DNA from 2 places in the Methylocaldum sp. GT1TLB genome. Region 2 is predicted to be linked to the other one. Evidence: riboswitches for the same ligand, from Rfam matches in the RefSeq annotation. Region 2 holds a riboswitch; the other holds the start of a gene.
The links. Region 2 has a riboswitch for cyclic di-GMP ahead of ACR2R1_RS18615 (VPLPA-CTERM sorting domain-containing protein). Riboswitches for the same ligand answer to the same signal wherever they lie in the genome.

Region 1 (7,761 bases), 520 kb from region 2:
TCTAAGTACATTCAGGGAAGTCTTGCGGCATAGGCAACCTGCAGGACAACCCCGCCAATCTGTCGAGATTCCGCAAATATTTGCGGAATGTACTTAGGGCATTTTCATACCTACTGTACGGGCACTCGCGAGTAGGTCGGGAATCCCTCCCAATCGCAAACGGCGTCTTCGGGAAGGGCGTGGCCGGCGCTCCCGGCCAGGCCGTTTGCGATTGGAAGGGTCATCCCAGCGCTCCTGGGATGACCGTTTGCGATTGGAGCGCCGAAGCCCCCCTTCCCGACACCATGTCCCGGTCGAGCGTCTTCGTCGGAAGGGTCGCGACCAAAGCGACCGTTTGCGATTGGGAAGGGATTGCCGACCTACGAATGCTTGAATCCATCCACCCGAGCCGAAGGCGCCAACGACTTCGGCCAAGCCTGTTTTGCCGTACGAGCGAGATAAAAACGCTCTAAGCCCGAACTATCATACGTATCCATCAAAGGGTGCCCGTATGACAGTTCGGGTGAATCGAGTCAGGACTGCAAACCGCTCCGCTCTTAGCCATTCCAAGACGATCTTCCTAGTGTCGCCAGCCGGAATAATCGGACAAATCGCCGCTGGATAACGCGTTTTTCTCGTTTTTTCCTGGAAATGGCCAGTGACACATGCCGCATGGCTGTTGCCAAATGGAGACATGTTTTGCCCGGCCACTCCATGGAACCGGTCATTTTCTGACTCAAGTCCTGCTCTGCATACAAGAGATTCAAGGATTCGCCAGACCGATCACCAACGAACATCGGATTGGCATACGGCGTGCTAAACCGCCATGGCACCGGATAACGTTTGACGTGTCAGCCACTCCGGTGTCGTAGCAACGCTACAAACTCAAAAGAAGCTGCGATTCGCTTAACCTGTGCCAAGGGGGGTACGGGCAGCAATGCATCGTTTATCCGAAGGTGAGGAGCCACCCGGCGAACGATTACGGCCACTGATAAAAAACAACAATCAATGCCTACATGAAACAATCTACAACACTTTTTTGCCGACTCAATCACACAAATTCCCTAGATTTAGACCAATCTTATTTCTACAGAAAAATCGAGCCGCTGACCTAATGCCGCTTGATCTGAAAAAGGCAAAACCATCGAAAGGTGGTGGCGCAAAGTTACCGGTCTACGGGAGCCAGGCTCCTATGACAGCGGGATTGCCAGCTCAAGCCAAAGGTTGCTTTGGTTTGTCTCATCCCCGCGGGTTCCCAGAGACCATCGCCGTCAACTCGACTCTTAGGGGACCACAACGTGAGCAACAAGACTCAGCATTCTAAGTTCACCGCTGCGCGCCGCAAAAATATCCTCGGACTGGCTGGCGTATTTGCAGCCTTAACGTCTATTGTGGGTGTCGTCCATGCGGCGCCGCCGCAGCGCTTATTCAGCGACACGAATCTGACCCTGCCCACGCAGGCCAAGGCGCAGATCAAAGCCATCAAGGGCCGCAGCCGGGGCGTAGCCATCGACTTCAACGCGGTGAAGGCCGATACGCTCACCCTCGAACTGCTCAACGACACCACGGTTACCGCCATCCGCGATCGTATCGAAGACATCGACGGCCGTTTGTCCTGGGTCGGTCATATCGAAGGGCAAGAAGGCAGCAGCGAGGTGATCCTCGCCGTTCGGGGGCAGGCGATGTTCGGAACCGTCGTGATGGACGACGGCAGAATGTTCGAGATCGCCTACGCCGGCAATAAAACGCATGCCGTCCGCCAGATCGATCCCAACAAGACCGCTCCGCATTCGGAACCCCTCGCGCCGGATATTAATGCCGCCGGTGAATTGGCCGGTACAACGACATCCTCGACTAGCCCGTCCACCGCAGCCGCCAGCACCGGCCAAGTCATCGATCTGCTGGTGGTCTACACGCCTCAGGCCCGCGTGAATGCTGGCGGCGTCTCGGGCATAGAAGCCAAGATTATTAACGCCGTTACCAAGGCCAATCAGGCCTACCTGAACAGCCAGGTGGACATGCAGTTGAACTTGGTAAACATGGCCGAAGTCAGCTATACCGAGACGGGCAACATGTCGACCAGCTTGTCGGATGTCACCGGCACCAGCGATGGCAAAATGGATGAGGTACACTCCTTACGCAACCAGTACGGCGCCGATCAGGTGGCGCTTATAACTGCTGAAAGCAACTACTGCGGCATCGCCTACGTGATGAATAGCCTGGGTTCCTGGTTCGCTCCGTATGCGTTCGCCGTCGTGCATGACGATTCCAAGTACAACTGCCTCGGCAACGATACCCTGGCGCATGAATTGGGCCACAATCAGGGCAACATGCACGACCCGGACAATTCCGCCTACGCCGGCGTGTACCCCTACTCTTATGGTTACCGGATCTGCGGCGTGTTCCACGATGTCATGTCCTACAGTTGCAGTTCGCCACGAATATCGCACTTTTCTAATCCTAACGTTTATTACAATGGCCAGCCGACCGGGGTGGCGAACTACCAGGACACCGCCCGTTCCATGAATGGCACCAGCGCCACCGTCGCCAGTTTCCGGTCCTCGACCACGACCACCACGACGCCCACGGTTCCGACTGACCCCACAAGTTTGGCGGCGACTACTCAATCATCCAGCAGTATCGCCTTGACGTGGACGGATAAGTCTAGCGACGAAACCGGATTCAAGGTGCAGCGCTCGCTGGATGGCGTCAATTGGAGCGAAGTCGCTTCGCTCGGCAGCAACGTCACGAGTTTCACCAATACTGGCCTCAGCGCCAGCACCACTTATTCTTACCGTGTCTACGCCTACAACAGCGTCGGCAACTCCGCCTTCTCCAATACCGCCTCGGCGACCACCTCGGCTAACAGCGTCGACACAACTCCGCCCACGGTTAAAATCACCAGCCCCTCCAATGGCGTGAAGGTCGGTAACTCGACAAAAATTACCGGCACTGGCAGCGATAACGTCAAATTGCAGGGGCTGAAGCTGGCCATCGACGGCGCCGTGCGAGCTTCAACCAGCGGCGGCTCGATCTCTTATAACTGGAACACCCGCAGCATCGCGAAGGGCACGCACACGATCACGCTGACTGGCACCGATGCGGCGGGTAACACCAATCAAACGTCGATTCAGATTTACAAATGAAAAGGAATTGCAGGATTGCCTAGGGGTTGACAGAAAAGGTTTCTGCCAAAAAACGGATATTCTTCAGCAAACCTCAAAGAAAAAGCCGTCCCAATGGGACGGCTTTTTAGTTTGCCTGATCAGAAGTCTTTGTGATCTTTTCAGAGCTATGCCTTTTTTCTTCTCCAATTCCTAAAGCCTAGACCAAGCAGACCGGCTCCCAAGAGTGATAAGACGCTCGGCTCTGGAACGGTTATATCGGGCGGTGGAGGAGGAGGCGTAGTTGGAACCGATATGTCACCGAGCACTTTGTCAGAACCTTGTCCATTTGAACCAACCTCCTGAAAACGTGCGTAGCAGCTTGTGCTCGCATAGCAGTCATCCAAAGTGTTGATAAATGCGCTAGTGATGCCAGCTCCATCCAAAATAGGATCTGTGATGAAATCAAGCGAGACTTGCGCAGTTAAGCCTTCGGTAAGCCCGCCATTCGGACTTCCACCCGAGAAATTACTGTTCAACGCGATAGCGATATCGACTTGGTTATACGGATTTAAGGTCACATTGAATAACAGATTAGGGAAATAGCCCGATAGATCTTCATAAGTTCCCGCTACAACACTCACACCCGTTGGCAGGTCGAAGCCGAATCCCATAAGTGTCGAACCTATGTTTGTGGGGGTAAGATTCGCTATATCCAATAACAAATTGAACTCACCAGGAGGCGGAGCAATGTCGGTGAACGTAAAGCCCACGCTCGCTTTCGATCCGGTATTTTCAGTGCTGCCGTATTGACTGTCGTAATTCAAGGTAAACGCCGGCGTAGCACTAGCATCAACTCCCCCTATAAGAAGGAGCCCGCCAAATAAAATTTTTAGAATTTTCATAGTCATTTCTCGTTGTAGTATCTCTCCACAAAACGTCGAATGCATCAAGTGTGCCACCCCAAAGAGACCAACGAGTATATATGCGGGGATCTGATGTCAGAGCTGGGGTCAGGCTTTTATTATTTGGTTTGCATGCTATTGTTACCGTAGTTTTCGATAAGGCTTAGCTTCATGGCCAGAAAACCCCGCATCCACATCCCCGGCGCTGTCTATCACGTCATGCTCCGCGGCAATGCCGGACAGCCTATCTTTTTTCACGATGAGGACAGAGACGTTTTCGAGGAATTGGTTGGCGAGGGCGTCTCCCGTTTCGGTCACCGTATTCACGCCTACTGCTGGATGCCGAACCATGTCCACTTGGCGGTTCAAATCGGCGATGTGTCGCTTTCAAAAACCATGCAACACCTGGCTTTTCGTTACACGCGGTGGATCAACAAGCGCGAAAACCGGATCGGCCATCTGTTCCAGGGCCGATTCAAGGCGATCCTGATCGATGCCGATGCTTATCTGCTCGAACTTGTTCGCTATATCCATCTCAATCCAGTCCGGGCAAATTTAGTCCACGATCCTGCCGAGTATCATTGGAGCGGACATCGAGCTTACCTCGGCCTAGATCGCGTTAGCTGGCTTACGACAGAGTGGATCTATTCCCAGTTGGCTCAAGATGTGGCGACAGCACGGGAGCGTTACGCACGTTTCATCGCGGGAGGATTGGACGAGGGTCATCGGGAAGATTTCCATAGGCGCACTGTGGAGGGGCGCATACTCGGGGATGAATATTTCGCCGAGAATGCGCTAAGGCAGTCCGATAAGGCATCACGAGCACAAATTAAACTTGAATCGATCATTAGCGTAGTCTGTGCGGCTCGCAAGATGGATTTGGATCAGATCAGCGGTGCAGACCGTGGCCGAGCGGGCGCCGCGGCTCGTGCGCTGATCGCGTACTTAGCATTGGAACTCGGCGCTGCCACCTTGACTGAGGTCGGCAACTTCCTCAACCGCGATATATCGACCTTGAGCACGGCGGTCAGTCGCTTACGGGAGCGCATAAAGCAAGAATCCGAATTGGCAGCGGAAGCCAAACGATTGATGAATCTTTTGGCCATTAACAAAATTAACAAAGCCTGACCCTTCATATTTTGCCGGTTCGCAGGCCATGTAAATTTTCATCCCACGCTTCTGGCGTTACGCACTGCTCTTAATATGTAAAAATTCTTGACACACTCAGAATGAAAACCGAAGCCAACAGGCTCTTAACGTCAAATGAATCAGTGGTTTTTGACAAAATTGTGAATTAAAACAAAGCCATAAGGCCGTAAATTTTGTTGACAATTACACTCGGAAAAACGCGCACACAGGCAAGGTATCCGCAACATGGACCGGATGCGTGATATAAATCAATAGCTGCGACGGCTTTTTTTTGCGATCTCTTTAAGCCAAGAAACGAATGACTGAAAGCGACATCGATAAAAACTTGCGTACTATCGCTCAAGTCCTAGCGATCTCCGCAACCAAGCGACACATCTTTCTCTGCTGTGATCAGACCAAGCCAAAGTGTTGCCGCAAAGAAGAGGGGCTTGAATCCTGGGAATATTTAAAGCGCCGACTGGATGAGTTAAAGCTGACCGGCTCGGCCGGAATCCAGCGTACCAAGGCCAATTGTCTGCGGGTGTGCCGTCATGGGCCGATTGCAGTTGTCTATCCGGAGGGCGTTTGGTACCACTCCTGTACGCCAGAAGTTCTCGAGCGAATCATTCAAGAACATCTCATCGGCGGAAAGCCGGTAACCGAGTATGCGTTTGCCATGCGGCAAGCTGAAGACTAAATTCTATTAGGCTGGCGGCGCCGATGAGTGTCAATGCCTACGATGTCAGACCGGCTACGCAGTAATCAGCCTATGCCGGTAGCCATGCGATATCGAGAACTTCTATAGCATATAGAGACGTGGACTTGAAAATTAGAACTATAACAATGAGACAAATTGGAATGACGGCATCAAAGATCGGATGGTTTTTGCTGGGAGCCATGCTTTTGCCGGGGTGCGCCACACAATCGGATTATCGGCCTTTCAAATCCGAGAAAAATATTGCGACCACCGAGCGACACCCCCGAAAACAGAGCTATAACCAACCGTATCGGGTAAAAGGAAAAACGTATTACCCGTTGAAAAGCGCCAGAGGCTATAAAGCCAAAGGAGTGGCATCCTGGTATGGATGGGAATCTGGGCATCGGACAGCTATGGGATCACGCTTCAACCCCAACGCACTAACCGCCGCGCATCGCACACTTCCCTTGCCTTCACGGGTGCGAGTGACCAATCTAACAAACAAACGATCAGTGGAGGTGATCGTCAATGATCGTGGACCATTCATCACGAGTAGACTAATCGATCTGTCCCATGCCGCCGCCAAAGCACTTGGCATAAAAGGAACGGCTCGGGTAGAGGTGATGGCGCTTGATTAGATCCTCTTTCTCAACGCTTCGAAAGCTTGCGATCGACATCTTCGAAAAAACGTCGTCCTAGTGATCTCAAACGGTCACTGTCCCCTTTCGCCGCACAATGCACAAACGGCAATGCACCCGAACCGTATCAAAACGGGTCTGAAAATCGAGCCCAGAACGAGGTAAACCGGTAATCCCACTGATTTCCCCCTCGTCATCTGCTTACTTCATGACATCTCTCAACAGGCGAAACGACCACATCGAAGTCGTTCAATGCGCCGCACTGGCCACTGCATAAAGCGGCGAATAATCAGCCTGCCAGAATTTCTCGAGCTGATAAAACTCTCGCGTTTGAGGCTTCATCACATGGACGATCACATCCCCCAGGTCCACCAAGACCCACTCGCCACCACCCTGCCCTTCGACGCCGAGCGGCTGGACCTCGTTATTTTTCGCCTCGTCAATCACGTGCTCAGCCAGTGATTTCACGTGCCGTTCCGAAGTACCGCTAGCGATTACCATAAAATCTGCAATGCCGGTTTTTTTCCGAACGTCTATTACTTTAATGTCCTTACCCTTGCCATCATCTAAAGCCAGCAATACAACCTGCAACAATTGATCTGTAGTCATGTGTCTATGCAAAAGGATTTTCTCCCAATTGAATTATCGTCATTTGTCATTCTCTAGGACCGGAAAATGCCGCGAAAATCTCCCTTGAACGCGCCCCACGACCTTAGAGTCTCTACCGTTTTATGCCATTCTCGTTCAATAAGCTCACGGCGTAGCGAATCGGGATTGCATAGCTAATTCCACTCGGCCGCTCAAGAAGATTCTCTTTCGTCTCCTGGACAAAGACCTTGTTAATTATCCCAACAACGCTGCCGCTTTTGACATCGTACAGCGGACTCCCGCTGTTTCCCGGGTAAGCCGTCGCATCGAGCTGAAAAACATCGTAGGGCTCGGAAAGTCGACGGATGATTTTGGGGTTCAGCCGCTGCGACGTATGTGCCGGGATCGCGATGGGACTTATGGCAGAAACGATTCCTCGATGTGTAGCCGGATTAAGTCCCAGAACCATGCCGATCGGGTATCCCGTAAAGGCGTATGACTCTCCCTCCCGAACCTTACTCGAGTCTCCTAATCGCATAAATGGCAAAGGCGACCCGCCGATTCTTAGCACAGCAATGTCATGAGACTCATCCGTTGCAATTTCAATAGCCTGTCGCACGCTTTGCTTTTCGCCGTCGCGAGTGAAAACAGCCAACATTTCGAATTTTGATCTGTCAGTCGCTTCCGGAAGAACATGTGCGTTCGTCAAGATGTGCAAGCCG
Region 2 (7,761 bases):
AGTTCGGCAGCCGTCGCAGGTCGGCAATCCTTTGCCGACAAACGCGATCGACGTGCAAAGCGGCGGCTCGGAGAGCAGTCTGATCCAAAATGGCGAGATCTGCGCCTTGATTCAGCAGCGTGCCTGATTTTTCTTGGCCGCCATCACGCTGGTCAAACCGGCGAGTCCGGAGGCCAAGAGCCACACGGCCGCGGGCAAAGGCACCGGGGCCGGTTCGCCGCCGGACAGAACCGCGCCGATGGTCACGCGGATCGCGTTCAGATCGATCCAGGCCTCACCCTGACTGCCCACCGGAACGGCCCCCAGCATCGTCGTCAAGAGGACGTCCAGTTCTTCGCTCCGGGCGATCGACTGCTCGAACAGCGTGGTCCAGCTGCCCGCCTTTTCGCCGCCGCTGCCGCCGAGGCGGAAGGATTTTTCACCCGAGTCGCGGAACAACTCGTCGTTGCTAAAGTCGTCGAGCCGGAGCCGACTGCTGGCCGAAACGCCGCTGTTCTTTCCGGCGAGCGCATAGTCGCCGCCCTCGGCCAAGTGAAACTGATTGATCAGAAATCCGTCCTTGGCGATGACCTGAAATTCCATGGTTTCCCTTAGGCGCTGGGAAGCCGAGGCGGCAAAACGATCGGAAAAGGCGAAGCTCAGGGTATCGCCGTCGATGGACGGTGTCCCGAAGTAATCCAGGTCCTCGTCCGCAAACTGGAAATAAACCGATTGGCCTTCCAGCAGGGCGGCCTGCGCGGCAGCCCCGCTGAAAAAGATAAAAATGCCTGTGATTGCACCGATAAATGTCTTCATGAGCAGTGACTCCTTACAGTCAGTTTAAAACGCAACGAAAAACCCGAATTCCAAACATTCCCTCGTATCTCTCGTCCTACAAAAGCGGCGACCCTATACGTCTGCGAAAGGCGCGTAGAGGTATGACGGGCGACGATGCCCGGATTTCCACACTCCAATTCCACCTATCCCTGCCTGGTTTATCGATTCGGCGAGATAACCAAGATAAGGCTGTTTCCGAACGACCTTTGATACCCCCCAAAATGCTCTGACAAGCCTCGATATACCGTTCCTATCCCAAACGGCCTCTCCGCTGGCGCCCAAGCTTCGGCTTGGGCGCCCCGCCCGAGAAGCTCCCGCTTCTCAACGTCGGTTCCCAAACGGGAGTTTGGGAACCAGCACACACCCAGTGCAGGTCGCTTCAGTCGTACACCCTCAACCGACAGCACGGTTTCTATGCCTTTGGGTTCCAGGGCGTCGCTCGATGATTTCCGGCGCTTTCATGCCGAGAAGGTCAACGACAAAAAAATCTTTCAGTTTTTGTTTATTAAATCGAAGTTCTGTGAAGATTTTGTTAAGGGTCTGTGACATTTTGAGAAATTTCGATGGCGGCCTATTGGTGGTTCGGAATGTGGTCGCTCTTGGCCCCGGCGGACGGCTCCGGGACCGATGGCGAACCAGAACATGCGAGAGGGCGTATACGGTGTTTTCGTAACGGGCGGCGTGAGCTGCTTGCTGAATAGCAGTCCGACGTCGATCCGCGTTTAGGTGAAAAGTCTCCCGTCGGATTCGGATTTCTAAGGATTCAGCTGCAAACTCTGAGCCAAGGACTCGTGTTTCGCTGAATCAATGGGATAGGATGAAAATCTACGGTGGGCGTAAAATTCGCTGACGCCAGGAAAATACCCCAGGCGCACCGTTTCAGGTATTTTTCCAAATCGCTTTCAATCAGGAATTGTTTTGTAGGGCGGGTTAGGCCGCGAGGCCGTAACCCGCCGAACGGCCTCGGATCGGTGGGTTACGCTTCGCTAACCCACCCTACGATAATGTTCGCTTGAATGTTGAATGTTGAATGGATTTACAAGGCGTCTGAAGCGATCCGTTCGTCGCCGGGAAGAGACATCCCCTCCGGCAGGCGAATTTTCCGGTTTGGTGTAGCGTCTCCAGTAAGTCGGGAAGGGATTCCCGACCTACTGACTTAGTCCGGCCGCCATTTTGGAGTGCGGAGCGGCTTTCCCAATTCACACCGCTAAGCCACGGTGGAGAATGTTCTAAGTACATTCCGCAAATATTTGCGGGATCTCGACAGATTGGCTTGACTGGCGGGGTTGTCCTGCAGGTTGCCTATGCCGCAAGACTTCCCTGAATGTACTTAGGGCGTTTTCATCTCGCTCGTACGGCAAAACAGGCTTGGCGGACGTCGTTGGCGCCTTCGGCTAGGGTAGATCGATTCAATCTTTCGTAGGTCGGCAATCCTTTGCCGACGAACCCGTTGGCCCAACGGCGGCGTCGGGAAGGGGGGCTTCGGCGCTCCCGAAGACGCCGTTTGCGATTGGAAGGGTCGCGACTAAAGCGACCGTTTGCGATTGGGAAGGGATTCCCGACCTACTCGCCAGTGCCCGTACAGTAGGTATGAAAACGTTCTAGCTCGCCTTCTCGAACACACGGCCTTGCACCGCGTCGAACCCGAGGCCAAAAAGCAGATCGGCCTCGTCCTCCCGTTCCACGCCGGTGGCGGCAACGCGGATACCCAACTCTCGTGCGTATTGGCATAGCGCCTTGAGCAGGGCCTGATTGCCGGCGTCATCGAATATCCGGCGGCAGAGAGCCCCTTCCACCTTTACCCAATCCGGCATCAATTCGTTTAACCAGGCCAGTGCGCCGGGATAGGGCATGAAGCGATCCAGCACGAACCGAAAACCGTCTCTCCTGAGCTCGCTAACGGACTCGGCCGCTTGCGGGGCTAAAATCAGCCGATTCAAGGGGACTTCTATGGCCAGATTTGATCGAGCGGGCACTTTATGTCTAAAAGATTGAGCGAATCCCGGCTGCATGATGGTGGCCACCGACAAATTGACGGACCACGCCGCTTCGGGTTTTTCCGCCATCGCTTCCTGAAGGCGCGCGACGACAAGTTTGTCCAGCATCGGAGCCAGATCGGTTTCCTCGGCAATGTGCGCCAAGGCGCCTGCGGAAAGCCGTAATCCGTTTTCCGTCACGATGCGCGCGAACACCTCGTAATGCTCGGGTGCCGAAGCGTTCCGGCACATGAGCGGCTGCCGCTCCAGTTCCACTTGACCGTTGCCCAAAGCCTGCCGCAGCAATGCGAGCCGGCCGCTCCCGCCCGGCGTCGGATCTGCCTCCGCAATCCGAAAGCTCCCGCTGGACCCCATCTGCGCGTCGCGCAGCGCAGCGTCCGCCCGGGCGAGCAGTGCCGTGCTGCTATCGCCGGAAGAGAGGGCCGCCCCGATATGGACGGTGCAGGACGAAGCGATTCCGGTCTCGAGCAAAGCCATGACCGTCGATTGGGCGAGGTGATGGGTCAGATCGTTCAGGCAATCGGCATCGGCGTGCTCCAACAGCACGGCAAACTGCGCGCCGTCGATTCGCGCCGCCGAGCCGTGCGTCTTTTCGGCGACAGCTTCCACAACATCGGCGAGAAATTTGACGACAAGATCTCCCGTATCGCGTCCGAATCGGCGATTGCATTCCGCCAGTCCGGTGAGCTGAAGGATGGCAATGGCGTGCTGCGTTCCGGATATTGCCAGGGCCGCGTCCAGCGATGCGAGAAAATACGCGCGATTGAAAAGACCGGTTTGCCGGTCGTGGTGGAGATCCCGCTGTAGTTTCTCGATGGTTTCCATCTTCGCGTTCAGCATGCGCCGCACCGCTTCCGACATACGGTTGAACGCCGAGCCGATATGATGCAGTTCGCGAATACGGGGCAGCTCCGCCAAAGGCTCGAACTTGCCTTCGCCGATGCGAAGCGCCAGATTTTCCAGCCGGTCCAGCGGACGTAATGCCTTTTGCAGCAGCCATACCGACAGCAGCGCGGAGATCAGCCAGAAACCCAGAGTCCAGCCCAGGATGGACCAGGTCATCTGCCAAAGTTGGCTATATCCGAAACCGGGATGGCTGGCCACGTCGACCACGGCTGAAAGTTTCCAGCCGGCCATCGATTCGGCCCGACCCGCGGGAGCGTCGAACGGCACGCGGCTGATGAACCACTCGGGAGCGCCGTCCACTTTCAAGGGGAGTTCCCGCTCCACGACGGATTCGCCGTTGGGGCGGATCACGGCGATACGCCGGTAGTAGCCGCTATCGTAGAGAGCGTCCACCGCATTGGCCACCGCCGCGGTGTCGTTGCTCGCCAGCGCGGGCGATAGTTCCAGCGCCAGAGTGGTTGCCGTTTCTTGCGCATGAGCGTGCAACTGGCGTTGCAGAAAGCCGTGGGTATTCACCAGGCCGGTGGCGAAAAGAGCCAGCCCCAGCAGCAGAAACAGCAGACCGAGCAGCAGGACCAGCAGGGTTTTCAGGCTCATCGTCGTCATCGAATCGCTCCCGTCTTTTCGTGGTGCATGCGCGCCAACAGATCGTTCCAGTGGCGTATGTCGGACGCTTCACCCAGTTTGCCATGCTGCCCGCGCTGCTTGGCCGACCACAACCCCTCCGCATTGAAGCTCATGGTCGGCGCTAGATCGGTCCGCGCGGCGGCCGGCCGGATATCGCCGATCAGATTGTCCAAAATCAGCGGTTCGGATGCCGGGGCGGGATAGTAGGCCAGGACCATGTGCGGCTCCATGCGGCTCAGCTGTGGCCGCCAGACCCGGACATAAGTGACCCGCAATCGGTCGGGAGCCACTCCTGCCGCTCGAAGGGTGAAATATTTGGCCAGGGCGAAATCCTCGCAGTCGCCGCCGTTGGCGGCCAGGAGTTCCACCGGAGTCGCCCAGTAGTCGCGGCGCGCCCATTGGTCAGGGTCGGAGATATTGGGCAGGCGGTTGAAGAAATCGTTGACTCGCGCCAGCTTCTCTTGTTCGCCGGCACTGCCCAGATGCAGAACCAGGTCGCGCCACGCCGACAGACGTTCGACGGCCGCCAGGCCATAGCGCTGGCCGACCAGTTCCAAGGTTCGTGCATTGGGGAGCAGGTCCATTTCGACGCCCGCCACGGCAAGGACCGCAAAAGCGGCGCTCCATATCAATAAGCGTTTCAAGAGCTAAGGGGGGTGATTTGAAGGAAGCGTATCTTGCCCCATCTCGGCGAAATTTCGCCACCTCATAACCCGGTGCTTCAGCGTTTTTCACTGAAGTGTAGCGGCGTGGCTTGGGAAGCCGCCCCGTACCTCTAAGTGCCTATCTCAGTAGGCCGTTCGCCCAGAGCCGAGTCGAAGGGTTTTTGAAACCTACTGGGATAGGCTCTAAATGTAGGCCGAAACGAGCGGCCGTAGCTCGGCAATCCTTTGCCGACGAAGGCGTCCGGATGCAGGCCCGGCTAAGCGTCAGCGCTTGATGGCAAACGGTCGCTGCTATACAGGTCAGCGGACCGCCATTCCGGTATGGATTTTCGCTGGCTCCCAAGCTTCCGCCTGGGAGCTATACCCGAGCAGCTCGAGCTTCTCGAAACATCATTCGAATCGAGAAGCGGGAGCTTCTCAACGTCGGTTCCCAAACGGGAGTTCGGGAACCAGCCTAACGACGGAGGCATGCCGGATCAATCGGTTGCAGGCCGGCTGGCACCGAACCGCGGAGTAGGTCGGGAATCCCTTCCAATCGCAAACGGTGTCTCCGGGAGCGCCGGAGCCACCCTTCCAATCGCAAACGGGCCTTTAATCGGCCCCTTCCAATCGCAAACGGTCGCGTTAATCGCGACCCTTCCCGACGGGATTTGTCGGCAAAGGATTGCCGACCTACCACCTGATACACCGGGCAAGGCGCTCGGAAGAAGTCAGGTCCGGCGGTGCCCTTCCTCGATTCCCCCGCCTTCATGTTGCGAATCCGTAAAGTCGTTCAGCGAAAAAGCTACAGCCGGGGCAGCTTGCAATCATCTGCGACTTAAAGTTTTGAAAAAAAAACACAGCACGCAAATGTAATCCAAAACAAAGACTTAGTTGATGCGCGGGAGCCGTGCGTTGAGTTTTTTCAAAAAATTTCATCGGTGTCACACAAACTTAACTTGGTTGTAAAAAAGCGACATTAAAGTCTGTCTCGCCTTCAAAGGGACGGAAGAAAACCGCAGTGCGGTTCAGTTGCGGCCGGGGAGCAGGAGCCCGGTCCAGGAGGGTTGCTAGGACAAAGCCACACTCGTCGCGAGGCGGGGCCGGAAAGCCACGGGTCTTGATTGCAAGATAGCCGGGTTGCCACACCAACGTTGATGGCAGCCCGGCTTTTTTGTTTTCGGTGCCTGAAAAACGGCACAAAAAAGCCGGTCGCCGAAAAGCGACCGGCGAAAACGGCCCTGCAGATAAACCTTGAGAAGACGTCTGCAAGGTATTTTCAACCGCAATTTTAAACAAGGCATGGAAATGAACAAACTGAAAGCGATTACCGCCGGCGTGCTATTGGCTTTGGGCGCCACCGGCGCAGAAGCGTCGATTAGCGATGGGCAGTATCCGAACGTGGGCGAATTGTTCGTGTCGATTTTCGATCCCAGCGCGAACGGCGGCCTGGGTCGCACCTACTTCCGCGATCTCGACGTTTCACTCACTGACGTGCTGAACGCCGGTTCGAACTGGGCGTTCAGCGTCAATCTGGGTGCTGACGCCAATTATGCCGGCTTTGCCGGCAAGGCAGACCTGCAGTACAACATCGCCGCCGTGTACACCCTCGACGAGGGCGGTGCCAATATCGATCAATGGGGTATTCTGGCTACCGGGTCTTCGTTCAACGGCGGTTTCGGTAATGTTTTATCCACGATTACCAACATTCAGGGCTATATCAGCAAACTGAACACCGCGCTGGGCGACAACGTGTCGGGCGTCGTGGATAACGGGCTGCCGCAGTCCTGGGACGACGGCAACTGGGGTCCGCTGATGGGCGCCGCTCCCAGCGTGTTCGCCTCCACCGCCGGCGGCGTCGACCTGGCAACCCTTTTCTTCCACGTGACCAATAACACCGGCGACGACAGCGACGGCATCGTCAATCAGATTGCCGGGCGCTGGCTGCTGTCGAGCAACGGCACCCTGGAATTCGGCCCGGCCGGCTCCTCTCCGGTACCGGTTCCCGCGGCGATCTATCTGCTTGGCTCCGCTCTGGCCGGCTTGACCCTGGTCAGCCGCCGCGGCCAGAAAGCGTAATCTCCCAAATATCCTTAACGGAGAAAATTCGATGAAAGTCAATCGTTTGTCTGTCGCCATGGCGGCAACGGCGCTGCTCGGCGCCGGCGAAGCCTTCGCTCTCGCTCCCGGCGCGGCCGTGGATATCGAAATCTGGGCATCCGGCGCCACCGCACAGGACAAGGGCGTGGAAGCGCTCTTTTCCGAACTCTGCGTGGCCGGATCTCTGGATATCTACCGCGACAACGCCAACGCGTCCAAGCCGGGAGCGCAGCACTCGGCTTATTTCTGCCGGCTCGACTCCACCAAGGTGACCGGCCTCGGCACCGTAAATCCGAACGTGTTGTTCCACAAGCGTTCTCAGGGCGGCTCGGCGCAGGGCGTAACGCCGCTGATTCTCGATCAGGCGATCACGCACATGGAGATCAACAACGGCAACTGCACCAAGACCGCGCCCGACAGCTTCTACCGCTGCCGAGTCAGCAGCGCGGGCGACACCATTCTGCACGAGTCGGATCTCGGCGTAAGCGACGTCAACCCGGATCTGTTCCGCGGGGTCAACGCGCCCAGGGAGGACGGCGTGAAGCAGCCGGATGTCACGACCGCCCAGGTTTCGAGCTTGCTGGACGTGACCCCGGCCGCGGGCCTGGTGTTCGGCATTCCGGTAACGCTGTCTCTTTATACCGCCCTGCAGGACGCGCAGATGGACCAGG

Region 1: another riboswitch for cyclic di-GMP. It lies ahead of ACR2R1_RS20885 (zinc-dependent metalloprotease family protein); the one in region 2 lies ahead of ACR2R1_RS18615 (VPLPA-CTERM sorting domain-containing protein).

What each region holds. Positions count from the first base shown of each region.
Region 1 covers NZ_CP194898.1:4,724,655-4,732,415, reverse strand. Annotated here, with positions in the region: cyclic di-GMP riboswitch class I at 1,104-1,191, shown strand; gene ACR2R1_RS20885 (zinc-dependent metalloprotease family protein) at 1,278-3,125, shown strand; gene ACR2R1_RS20880 (cistern family PEP-CTERM protein) at 3,272-3,988, opposite strand; gene ACR2R1_RS20875 (transposase) at 4,160-5,116, shown strand; gene ACR2R1_RS20870 ((2Fe-2S) ferredoxin domain-containing protein) at 5,436-5,813, shown strand; gene ACR2R1_RS20865 (septal ring lytic transglycosylase RlpA family protein) at 5,975-6,451, shown strand; gene rsfS (ribosome silencing factor) at 6,701-7,060, opposite strand; gene ACR2R1_RS20855 (S1C family serine protease) at 7,173-7,761, opposite strand, start outside.
Region 2 covers NZ_CP194898.1:4,204,535-4,212,295, forward strand. Annotated here, with positions in the region: gene ACR2R1_RS18600 (VPLPA-CTERM sorting domain-containing protein) at 112-795, opposite strand; gene ACR2R1_RS18605 (bifunctional diguanylate cyclase/phosphodiesterase) at 2,418-4,325, opposite strand; gene ACR2R1_RS18610 (transglutaminase-like cysteine peptidase) at 4,322-4,930, opposite strand; cyclic di-GMP riboswitch class I at 6,061-6,138, shown strand; gene ACR2R1_RS18615 (VPLPA-CTERM sorting domain-containing protein) at 6,299-7,069, shown strand; gene ACR2R1_RS18620 (hypothetical protein) at 7,101-7,761, shown strand, end outside.